Regions from separate parts of the Paenibacillus sp. CECT 9249 genome, predicted to be linked through region 2. Evidence: predicted binding sites of a transcription regulator. Region 2 holds the regulator's gene; the other holds the start of a gene.
The links. The regulator CtsR, encoded in region 2, represses protease genes until heat stress. The targets are predictions, from matches to a motif close to ATGGTCAATAAAGGTCAAACA.

Region 1: the regulator CtsR is predicted to act here: its motif matches at 4,115-4,135, upstream of clpP (ATP-dependent Clp endopeptidase proteolytic subunit ClpP).

The regions. Positions count from the first base shown of each region.
Region 1 covers NZ_CAKKLI010000049.1:26,882-33,155, forward strand. The annotation lists gene LQ229_RS22830 (ABC transporter permease) at 1-76, shown strand, start outside; gene LQ229_RS22835 (ABC transporter permease) at 73-891, shown strand; gene LQ229_RS22840 (spermidine/putrescine ABC transporter substrate-binding protein) at 988-2,046, shown strand; gene LQ229_RS22845 (DUF4163 domain-containing protein) at 2,071-3,177, shown strand; gene clpP (ATP-dependent Clp endopeptidase proteolytic subunit ClpP) at 3,466-4,047, opposite strand; tRNA gene LQ229_RS22855 (tRNA-Arg) at 4,180-4,254, opposite strand; gene LQ229_RS22860 (sugar-binding domain-containing protein) at 4,507-5,553, shown strand; gene gap (type I glyceraldehyde-3-phosphate dehydrogenase) at 5,660-6,274, shown strand, end outside.
Region 2 covers NZ_CAKKLI010000022.1:73,764-80,037, forward strand. The annotation lists gene clpC (ATP-dependent protease ATP-binding subunit ClpC) at 1-1,930, opposite strand, end outside; gene LQ229_RS16210 (protein arginine kinase) at 1,971-3,032, opposite strand; gene LQ229_RS16215 (UvrB/UvrC motif-containing protein) at 3,063-3,587, opposite strand; gene LQ229_RS16220 (CtsR family transcriptional regulator) at 3,655-4,116, opposite strand; gene LQ229_RS16225 (ABC transporter permease) at 4,340-5,086, opposite strand; gene LQ229_RS16230 (ABC transporter ATP-binding protein) at 5,083-5,802, opposite strand; gene LQ229_RS16235 (PadR family transcriptional regulator) at 5,824-6,274, opposite strand, start outside.

The sequences.
Region 1 (6,274 bases), on a different contig from region 2:
TTCGCTCGTGCTGATCGGTCTATTCAACCGGGCGCTGAAGTCCCGGCATGAACGGGTAAAGGAGGGGAGCGCATGAAAAGCGGCACAGTTAAACAGCACCCGCTTTTATCGCTGCACTCGCTGTTAATGCTGGTGTTTATTTACCTTCCGATCGTCTTTATTGTCGTGTTCTCGTTTAACGATTCGCGAATAAGCGCGACTTGGCAAGGTTTCACCTGGAACTGGTACGTTTCGCTGTTCGATAACCGCCATGTGATGGAAGCGCTCATGAACAGCTTGTCGATTGCGTTTGTCTCGACCGTCGTTTCCACCGTGCTCGGAACGGCGGCGGCGCTCGCTTTGCGGCGCCGGTCGTCGAAGAAAAGCAAAGGCATCGTCGGCATGTTGTATTTGCCGATCGTCGTTCCGGATATTATAATGGGTTTGTCGCTTTTATTGCTGTTTAGCCAGTTCCATATTCCGCTCGGGAAATGGACGATTATTATCGCGCACATAACGTTCAGCATTTCTTACGTATACGTTATCGTGTCGTCCCGGCTGTCCGGCATGGGCAAACAATTGGAGGAAGCCGCTCAAGATTTGGGCGCGACTCCTTGGCAGACGTTCCGTTATATTACGCTGCCTTCGATTTGGCCTGGCGTGATTGCGGGAGCGTTAATCGCTTTTACGCTGTCGATCGACGATTTCATGATCAGCTTTTTCGTCGCCGGTCCGAATTCGACGACGCTGCCGATTTATATATACGGATTGGTTAAGCGGGGCATTTCGCCGGAAATCAATGCGCTTTGTACGCTGATGATTCTGGTCAGCATCATTTTGATCCTGTCGGCTCAAATCTTGCAGAGCAAAGGTTCCGGCAACAAAAAAAAGAGCACCACATTCCCGTTTTGAGAGGACGTTCAAAAAGTTGACTTTTTGAACACGCTCCTTACAGGAGCTTATTTCGATAGAAGTTTTATTTTTTGATATAAGAGAGGGGTAATAAGGTTGAACAAAGTGAAACGATTTGCCGGCATTGCGCTGGCCGGACTGCTCTCCATATCGCTGGTGGCAGTGGCGGGATGTTCTTCATCCAAGCAGGAGACGCTCAATATTTACAGCTGGGCGGATAATTTTGACGAGCAGGTGTTGAAAGATTTCGAGGAAAAATACAACGTACGAGTCAATTACGATGTATTCGCCAATAACGAGGAACTGCTTGCCAAAATTAAAGCGGGCGGTGCGAACTACGATCTGATCCAGCCGTCCGATTATATGGTGGCATCGATGATTCAGCAGGACTTGTTGGAACCGCTCGACAAAAACAACATTCCAAACTGGGTGAACATTACGGATCGTTTCAAAAACCCGGATTACGACCCTGACAACAAGTATTCGATCATATACACTTGGGGCGTATCGGGCATTGCGTACAACAAGAAGTATGTCAAAGAAGAAATCGACAGCTGGGAAGACTTGTGGAACCCGGCTTATAAAGATAAAGTGCTGCTGCTCGACGATTCCCGCGAAGTGATCGGCATGGGCTTGATCAAGAACGGATTCTCCAACAGCACAACCGACGAAGGCGAGATCGAAAAGGCGGTCGGCGATATTAAATCGCTGCTCCCGAGCGTGCTTGCCTTCGATACGGACAATATTAAGCAGAAAATGATCGCGGAAGAAGGATGGATCGGGATGGTATGGTCCGGGGATACGGCCGTGATCGAGGCGGAGAACCCGGATGTAGCTTACGTCGTTCCGAAGGAAGGCGGCACGATCTGGTCCGACAACTACGCGATTCCGAAAGGCGCGAAAAACAAAGAATTGGCCGAGAAATTCATCAATTACATGCTGGAGCCCGAAGTAAGCGTGAAAAACTACGAATCGATCGGATACAGCGATCCGAACGAGAAGGCCAAAGATTTGCATAGCGAAGAATATCGATCGAACCCGATGATCTTCTTGTCCGACGAGGAGTTGGAGCGGACTGAATGGCTGTTGGATGTAGGCAAAACGTTGCAAGTGTACGACCGTTACTGGACGGAAATTAAAAGCGGCAGAGAATAATGACAAATCCAGAGGTGTAGAGACATGAAAACGTTAGTTCGAGTTGGTACGGCGGCAGCAGTCTGTTTGATGGTTTGGGGCGGCATCGCCGCTCCGGCGCCGGCATTGGCGGCGGCAACGGCAATGATGCAATCGGAGCAGGCGGGACAAGCGGCTTCCCCATCGTTCCGGCTGAATGTCGACGGCGAGGCCTCGAAGCATAAAGCTTTATCGGTCGAGCAGGTCACGATGCTTCCGCTATCCTTCTTGAACGAAGATCTCGGTCTAACGGCGTCTTACGATGCACAAGCGAAAGCGATTGCCGTCAAAGCGCCGAATCGGGAAGTTGTCGCGCTTGCCGATGGCTCGGATGTGACGGTAAACGGCCACGAACTCTCGAAAGGGTACACGGTACGGCAAATCGGCGGGGAGTGGTATGTGCCGCTTCCGCTGCTGACAGGGCATATGGGCTATGAGGCCCATTGGATTGCGGACACGAAAACGGTCGTACTAAGCAAAATTCGAGAGAACGATATTCTGTGGACGAATGTTTCGATTAACAAGGAGACGCAGGACGTTACCGTTACGGTGCAATATCCGCAGCTTAAGGGGTTGAAGAGCGGGGACGTCGAGGTGCAGATCAACGAATTGTTCGCCAAGGAGGCCGAACGGTTCGTCGATGCGGCGCTGGCAGAGTCGAAGGGCGCTTTCAACGATATCGGTTTTCAATACGACTACTATCTGGATTACAGTATGAAATACAACCGGAATGACGTCGTCAGCGTACAGTTCCAATCATACGTTTATCAGGGCGGGGCGCACGGCATCCCGGCACGGACCGATTACACGATCAATCTGAATACGGGCAAGGTATATACGCTGAACGATTTGCTGCAATCGAACCCGAATTACAAGGATCCGATCAATGCGGTAGTGAAGAAGGGCTTGCAAGAGATCGCCTTGTACGAGGAAGGGCATGAATTCGCCTTCCGGACGATATCCGACAATCCGTCCTTCTACGTGAAGGACGAAGGAGTGGTCGTATATTTCGACGTGTACGAGTATACGCCCTATGCCGCGGGCTTCCCGGAATTTTATTTCCGGTTCTCGGCATTGCTGCCCGAGTTGCCGGAGGGGGAGCTTCCGTTCTAGAAGTGAGGAGTTCGCATGCGATGCGGGCTCTTTTTTTGCTTCGATTTCTACCGTTAATTTGCGATGCAATCCTATCCAAAGCCATTTTAGCTGGAAAAACTACCGCTAATTCCCCCGGAATCAACCGATTCGCCGATCCTGTTCGAGATTAGCTCCGGCTAATACCGTTAAATGTTGCGATGCCGTTCATTCGGCAAAAATAACGGTTTCATTTCCAGCTAATGCTGAAAATCGACCGAAAAAAACCTGGAGCGATTCGCCCCAGGTTTTCGTTTTGCTATGAACGCTTTATACTTTTTCCACCACTTTATCGATCAAGCCGTATTCCTTCGCTTCATAAGCGCTCATGAAATAATCGCGGTCGGTGTCCTTCTCGATCCGCTCAAGCGGCTGCCCGCTGCGCTCCGCCAAAATGCGGTTCAGCTTGTCGCGCAAGGCGATAATGCGTTTGGCGCGAATTTCGATATCGGTCGCTTGACCTTCCGCGCCGCCTAGCGGCTGATGAATCATCACTTCGCTGTTCGGCAGCGCCAATCGTTTGCCGATCGCTCCGCCTGCCAGCAGAAACGCTCCCATCGAAGCGGCCATCCCTACGCAAATGGTAGACACGTCCGGCTTAATATGCTGCATCGTGTCGTAAATGGCCATGCCGGCCGTAATCGACCCGCCCGGGCTGTTGATATATAGATGGATATCCTTGTCCGGGTCCTCCGCCGCCAAAAACAACATTTGTGCGATAATGGAATTGGCAACGACATCGTTGACCTGCGTACCGAGGAAGATGATGCGATCTTTCAACAATCTGGAATAAATGTCATAAGCGCGTTCCCCACGATTGCTTTGTTCTACGACCATAGGTATAAAACTCACGGAAAACCCTCCTTTAAAAAGTTGTTATGTGAAGCAGATTACCCATATCATAACGGATTTAAACCGAAAAGTCAAAGATAGTCAAACTATTGAAATAAAAAAATCAGCGGCAAGCTGATCGAATTCGTTAAGTGGCGCGCCCGCGAGGAATCGAACCTCGATCTCAGGCTCCGGAGGCCTACGTCATATCCATTGGACCACGGGCGCATATTCAATATTGTTCAAAAAGCGATACAATCGCTATTATATGGCATGGACGGCGGAAAATCAAGCACATAATTTTTCCCAAATCGGAAAAATTGCCGTTTTATACATAGAGTGCATAAAAAGGCGGTTTAAAGTGAAATCTGATGAATAGCGTACTTGCAAGTTAGTCGATTTTTGGTTAAAATGAAGGTGGGACTTAAAAAGTTTACATGGGACATTTTCAGGCCAAGACTAGTTGCAGGAGTGAGAGAAATGCGGGAAATATTAGAGATACAAAAGCAACTTCTTCCTGATCTCATGGAAATTTTGAAGAAACGGTATACGATCTTGCATCAAATCATGCTGTCCGATGTCATCGGACGCCGGACGCTGGCAGCCTCGCTCGATATGACCGAGCGGGTGCTGCGGGCCGAGACCGATTTGCTCAAGGCGCAAGGCTTGATCGAAATCGAGAGTGTCGGCATGCGCATCAGCGACGCAGGCAGAAGGCTGCTGGAGCAGATCGAACCGGTCGTAGGCGAACTGTTCGGACTCACGAATCTGGAAGAGAGAATCCGGAACTACTTCGGGCTGAAGCAGGTCATTATCGTTCCCGGCGATTGGGATACGTCACCCCATACGAAACGCGAATTGGGACGGGCAGGCTGCAGGGCGCTGCGCAAAGTGATGACGAAGGACGATGTCATCGCCGTAACCGGCGGTTCGACGCTCGCGCAAATGGCGGAGCAACTTACGACATCGACGCCGCTCAAAGGCAACTGGTTCGTGCCGGCCCGCGGCGGGTTGGGCGAGAGCTTGGATTACCAAGCCAATACGATCGCATCGACAATGGCGAAGCGGACAGGCGCGCAATACCGGCTGCTGCACGTGCCCGATCAGATGAGCGAAGAAGCCTACCAGTCTCTTAGCCAAGAGCCGAACATTCAGGAAGTGGTGAAGGCGATTCGCCAGGCGCGCATTGTGGTGCACGGGATCGGAGACGCGTTCGTCATGGCGCGGCGAAGGCGCGTGGACGATAAGACGGTCGAAGCGATCCGGCAGCGAGGGGCGCTCGCGGAAGCGCTCGGATATTACTTCGACACGCAAGGAAGGGTCGTTCATCGGACTCCGACGCTTGGCCTCAGGCTGGAAGACGTCATGAAGACGGAAGTCGTGATCGCGATCGCCGGAGGAAAGAGCAAAGGCAGATCGATCGCCGCCGTATTGCGGTTCGGGCATGAAGATATTTTGGTGACCGACGAGGCGGCAGCGCATGAAATACTTAAATATATGGATGGGGCGGAACGCGGCGACGCGTAAGCCGCAGACGAGCGATAACTGCCCTGAACCAACGTAACAATGTGGTCTTGACGTGCCTATGGCTCGTCTTGAATATATAAAAATACTTTTCTAGGAGGAATTATCAATGGTTAAAGTAGGCATTAACGGTTTTGGACGCATCGGCCGCAACGTATTCCGCGCGGCGTTAAACAACCCTGAATTGGAAATCGTGGCAATCAACGATTTGACCGACGTTAACACGCTGGCTCATCTGTTGAGATATGATACGACTCATGGCAAGCTCAACGCGACTGTCGAAGCCGCTGAAGGCAAGCTGATCGTAAACGGCAAAGAGGTTAAAGTATTCGCGGAGCGCAATCCTGAGAACTTGCCTTGGGGCGCGAACGGCGTTGAAATCGTCGTTGAATCGACAGGTATTTTCACGGCGAAAGAAAAAGCCGAGCTTCACTTGAAAGGCGGCGCGAAAAAAGTGATCATCTCCGCCCCTGCTACGAACGAAGACATTACGATCGTTATGGGCGTCAACGAAGACAAATACGATCCTGCAAGCCATACGGTCATTTCCAACGCTTCTTGTACGACAAACTGCTTGGCTCCGTTCGCGAAAGTATTGGATGAGAAATTCGGCATCGTGAAAGGCATGATGACGACGGTTCACTCCTACACGAACGACCAAAGCGTGCTTGACCTGCCGCATAAAGACCTTCGCCGTGCGCGCGCCGCTGCGGAGAACATTATT
Region 2 (6,274 bases):
CCTTCGAATCGGTCAATCGCCCGTCTTCCAACACTTGCAGCAAAATGTTGAACACTTCCGGATGCGCCTTCTCGATTTCGTCGAGCAGCACGACGGAGTACGGTTTGCGGCGCACCTTCTCGGTCAATTGGCCGCCTTCCTCATATCCGACATATCCCGGAGGCGCCCCGACCAGACGCGCGGTCGAATGCTTCTCCATATATTCGGACATGTCGATCCGGATAACCGCATTCTCGTCGCCGAACAACGACTCGGCCAGCGCGCGGGCAAGCTCGGTTTTGCCGACGCCCGTCGGTCCGAGGAAGATGAAGGAACCCATCGGGCGCTTCGGATCTTTCAATCCGGCGCGCGCGCGGCGGATGGCTCGGCTGACGGCCTTCACGGCTTCATCCTGGCCGATGACGCGCTCATGCAGGATCGATTCCATCTTAAGCAATCGTTCCGTCTCTTCCTCCGCCAGCTTGCTGACCGGAATCCCCGTCCAGCTGGCGACGATTTGCGCGATATCTTCCGGCGTCACTTCGGAATCCGTACGGCCTTGTTTTTCTTTCCATTGATTTTTGGTCGTATCGAGTTCCTCGCGCATTTTCTGTTCGGTGTCGCGCAAGGCGGCCGCTTTTTCGAATTCCTGGCTTTGCACCGCAGCGTCTTTCTCCTTGCGGATATCTTCCAGACGGCTTTCCAGTTGCTTCAAATTCGGCGGTACCGTGTACGTATTCAACCGGACTTTGGAGCTCGCCTCGTCGATCAAATCGATCGCTTTATCGGGCAGGAACCGGTCGGTAATGTAACGGTCTGACAGTTTGACCGCCTGTTCGATCGCTTCGTCCGTAATTTTGACGCGGTGATGCGCTTCGTAACGGTCCCGCAAGCCATGCAAAATTTGAATCGCTTCTTCCGGAGACGGCTGATCTACCGTAATCGGTTGGAAACGGCGCTCCAGAGCGGCGTCTTTCTCGATATATTTGCGGTATTCGTCCAGCGTCGTCGCCCCGATGCATTGCAGTTCTCCGCGAGCGAGAGCAGGCTTCAAGATGTTGGACGCATCGATGGCGCCTTCCGCGCCTCCCGCGCCGATCAGCGTGTGCAACTCGTCGATGAACAGAACGATGTTGCCCGCTTGGCGAATTTCATCCATTATTTTTTTCAAGCGGTCTTCGAATTCGCCCCGGTATTTCGTGCCGGCGACGACGGAGCCCATATCGAGCGTCATCACCCGCTTGTCGCGCAGCGTTTCCGGAATTTCGTTATTGATAATTTTCTGGGCGAGCCCTTCGGCGATCGCCGTTTTCCCGACCCCCGGCTCGCCGATCAGAACAGGATTGTTCTTCGTTCTGCGGCTCAACACTTGAATCACGCGCTCGATTTCTTTGCTGCGCCCGATGACCGGGTCCAGATTGCCTTCCTTGGCAATCGCCGTCAAGTCGCGGGCCAAGCTGTCGAGCGTCGGCGTGCTTACGTTCGCTTGCGTGCCGTGATGGCTCGATACCGCTTCGCTGCTGCCGAGCAGCTGCAGCACTTGCTGGCGCGCCTTGTTCAAGCTGACGCCCAAATTGTTCAGCACGCGGGCGGCAACGCCTTCGCCTTCGCGAATCAAGCCGAGCAATATATGTTCGGTCCCGACGTAAGTATGTCCCAGCTTACGCGCCTCATCCATGGATAGCTCGATGACTTTCTTCGCGCGCGGCGTATAAGCGATGTTGCTTGGCTGCTCCTGTCCGCGGCCGATCAGCGATTCGACCTCGTCTTGAATTTTTTCGAGCCCAAGCCCCAATGCGATCAGCGCTTTCGCGGCGATTCCTTCGCCTTCGCGAATAAGCCCTAGCAATATATGCTCCGTTCCGATATTGTTATGTCCCAATCGAACGGCTTCTTCCTGAGCCAATGCCAACACTTTTTGCGCCCGTTCCGTAAATCTGCCAAACATCATATCGATACACCTCCGTAAATTCCCCCAGCTTTGGATGGGATTAATGTTGATTGAGTTTGTCTCGGATCAGTTTGGCGCGATGCGCGTCCCGATCCTCGGCGCTTAATTTCACATCGAAAAACTGCTGTAAAAATCCCGGTTGCGTCATGACAATCAATTCATTCATTACATGCTCGGACACGTTGTCGACCAACCCGAGATCGATCCCGAGCCTTACGTCCGACAAGCGCTGCATCGCTTCTTTGGAATCCATCACTTCCGCGTAAGACAGAATCCCGTACGATCTGCGGATCCGGTCGGTCAGGCGGGTGCGGGATTCGGCCATCAGCTTCTGCCGTGCCGCTTTCTCGTGCTCGATAATTTGCCGCGCTACGCTGTACAAGTTATCGATAATTTCGGATTCCGATTGGCCAAGCGTAATTTGATTGGAGATTTGAAACAAATTGCCGACAGCTTCGCTGCCTTCGCCATACAAGCCTCGAACTGCCAGGCCGACTTGCGTAATGGCCGGCAAGATCCGGTTCATTTGCTGCGTCAGGACAAGCGCCGGCAAGTGCATCATGACGGAAGCGCGGATGCCTGTGCCCACATTCGTCGGACAGCTGGTAAGAAATCCTCTGTCTTCGTCAAACGCAAAATCGACATGCGCTTCGAATATATCGTCGATTTTGCCGGCCAGCTCCCAAGCTTCGCGAATCTGAAATCCCGGATACAAACATTGAATGCGCAAATGGTCCTCTTCGTTAATCATAATGCTGATCGATTCGTTTTCGCTTAGGATAACCGCGCCGTTGCGCGATTCATTCGCCAAGCTTGGGCTGATCAAATGCTTTTCCACCAGCACGCTTTTTTCCAATTCGTCCAAGTCGTTCAACAATATTTTCTCAAAATGTCCTATCGATTTCAATTCATCCGTATTTAATACATTAGACAACGTATCTAGAATTTCCTTCGACTGCTGGTTCGTCGCGAGCATCGGGAAGGGGAAGGATTCCAGGTTGCGGGCGATCCGAATCCTGCTGCTGATGACAATCTCGGAATCGGGACCGTTTCCTTTCATCCAGTCGCTTAGCGCATGCTCGGTGAATTGACGTTTTGACATCGCATATCCCTCCTTAAGCGTTGAATCCCTTTAACCGTCCCCGGACATTTTCCTTTCGATCTCCCGGATTTGGTCGCGAATTTGCGCCGCCTGCTCGAATTCCTCATGAATGATGCGATACTGCAGTTCTTTTTTCAGCTCATCCAGCTCGCGTTTGTAATGAATGGTACCGCCGCGGCGTTTCGGAATTTTGCCGATATGCTTCGTATTGCCGTGCACCCGCTTGAACAACGGTTCGAGTCGCTCGCCAAAGTGCTTGTAGCACGAACTGCAGCCGAAGCGGCCGATTTTGCTGAATTGCGTATAGGTTAGGCCGCATTCGTCGCAACGGATCGTTTGCGGCTTTTGGGCTAACGACGCGCCTTTGCCTGCCGGATCGAAATCGAGCAGCCCGGACAATAAGCTGTGAATGGAAAAACCGTTTGCCGTGCCGGGGATCATCTCCCCTTTCTCGCGTGCGCACGATTCGCAAATATGGAATTCCGTTTTCTCTCCGTTGACGATTTTCGTAAAATGCAATGTGGCGTTTTTCTTTCCGCATTCTTGACAGATCATCCTTCGGACCTCCTTTGACTCGCGTTTTTCCAGCCCCGATGCCGTGAGGAAAATGGGTGCGTTATTCTTATTTGCCCAGCAAAGAGATAAGCATCGCCTTTAGCAATTTGGCGCGAACTTCATCGCGATAAGGCAATTTAAGTTTGAGAACGTCCCTGGAAACGGCGGCTCGCAGCATGTTGGCTTCTCTGCGGGTAATGACGCGGGCTTCTTCCAATTGATAAATGAGCCCTTCGGCCGCCGTCTGTTCCATGCTGTCGCCGATGGTGCGGCTGAGATGCCCATGAATCGCCTGATGCGACGGCAATTCGATTCGTTGAATCCGGATATAGCCTCCGCCGCCCCGTTTGCTTTCGACAATATAACCTTTCTCGAACGTAAAGCGGGTGCTAATTACGTAATTGATTTGCGACGGGACGCACGAAAATTTATCGGCCAGTTCATTGCGCTGAATTTCCACCGCGCCTTCAGGACTTTCATGCAAAATATGCTTCAGATATTGTTCTATAATATCAGAGACATTACGCATTCATTCATCCCCCACTATAATTCATTGCATCGATCGTTGACTTTGACTTTCTTTGACTTTAACAATATTATAGCACAAATTTTCAATTTGCCAAGAGGTTTGAATTGTCGATGGCGGAAGAAGTCTTTTACTATTAGTTTTACGGTTTTGCCGAAAAATATACAAAAGCCGATTCCGTCAAGAAATCGGCTTATTCATTCGCTGTTTGATTTAGCAGCCCGGATTATGCCGGAAGTTTCCGCTGCGCGATCGACTGTTCCGCGTCCCAGCGGAACGTGAGCGCGGCGAGCGCCAGCAAGCCGACGGTAAAGGCAGCGACAATGAGCATGTAGAACGCGGTCCCGTTCCATCCCGCAAACGACGACCTTAATCCTTGAACCATATAGGTCAACGGAAAAAGATTGCCCGCCGTCGCAATCCATTGCGGCGCATGCTGCAAGCTGTAGAAGGTTTCGGTACCGAACAGCATCGGGATATAAATGAGGTTGGAAATCATGTTAATTTGCGCTTCGTTCCGGGCGAGATTGGATAACAGAAATCCCATCGCAGTAAAACATAACATGCCGAGCGTTAAGATAAGCAGAAAAGGAACGATTCCGCCCAACGGCATCGCAATGCCGAAACCGATCATGCCGGCCAACATGACGATTCCGTTGATCGCTACCCCCAAAGCGGTTCGAACCAAAACCATCGTCAATATAAAGGAAACGGTCGGAAAAGGAGTCAGCTTCAAAAGCTTATAAACGCCCCGGTTTCGCTGCCAATGAACTTGAAAGGCGATGCCTTGGACGCTCCAGAATAAGGAGCTCAAGACGACGACGCCGGTCAACAGCCGGAACCGGTATTCCGGCGTATCGAAATAAAGTCCAAGCCCGATCAGCAGCGCCAAAGGAAAAAGTACGGCATAGAAGAGAGATATTTTATCTTTCAGCGATGAGACGAACATTGCCCGTATAACGGTTGAAATCATGAGACATCGGCCTCCTTCGCCGTGAGTTGCAAATACACTTCTTCCAAACGTGCCGCGTTAAAGCGTTCGCAAAGTTCATGCGGCGTACCTTCCGCGATAACGCGTCCGCGGTCGATCATCATGACCCGGTCCGCCAACTGGTGCACCTCTTCCATATCGTGCGAAGTCAATATAATCGACGTTCCTTTGGCGGCCAACTGGCGGATCACCGAGTGGATTTCGATTCGCGCGCGCGGATCCAGCGCGGAGGTCGGCTCGTCGAGAAATACGAGACGGGGATCGTGTACGGTGGCTATCGCGATCGCCAGCCGTTTCTGCTGCCCGCCCGATAGACGGGAAGCTTCCGTCCGGGCCGCTTCTTCCAGTCCGCATAATCGCAACAGTTGCATCGTTTCAGGCCGGCTAAGCCGTTTTTTGTACAGCGCGGCGAATAAGCGCAAATTGTCGTAACAGCTCAGCCCGGGGAAAAATGAGGTCGACTGCAATTGCACGCCGACATGCGCCAAATAATCTTTACGCCAATACGAGATGCGTCCGCTGTCCGCCCGGCGCAATCCGAGCAGCAAATCGATTGTGGTCGATTTGCCGGCGCCGTTCGGTCCAATGATGCCAAGGATCTCTCCTGTTGCGATATGCAGCCCTACATCGTCCACGACGGGACGGCCGCCGTATGTTTTGCTGACATGTTCCGCTTCGAGCAAATCGTTTTCTTTCATTGAATCATCACCTTTCATTGTTTAATCCGGTTGGCTGCGAATCGCGGCCTCCAACTGATCCAGCATGGACAGTTGAATCTCGAATTGATCGTACATGTTCCGGAAAATGATTTTCGCCGGTTCGGTCAAGTTCACGAATTGCGACTTCTCTTCTTCGCCTGCCTTCATTTCATCGTACTGTTTGCGCAGAGCCGTCCGCTGCGACTCGATCGCAGCGATAATTCGGTCTTTAGGCAACGCATCGATGAATGAAACCGCGGTATAGAATGTCGTAGGAAATATAACGGAAGGCAAAGCCAAAGATTGTTGAAGCAATTGATAAAACTGCTCCTCCCCCTCCTCCGTAATCCGGTAGATCGCCTTCGTGCGATGCCCGGTTTGTTCAACCGAATCGACTGTAACCAATCCTTCTTTATCCATCTTTTTCAACGCATGATAAATCGAACCAGGCAGTACGCCCGCCCAGGCATCG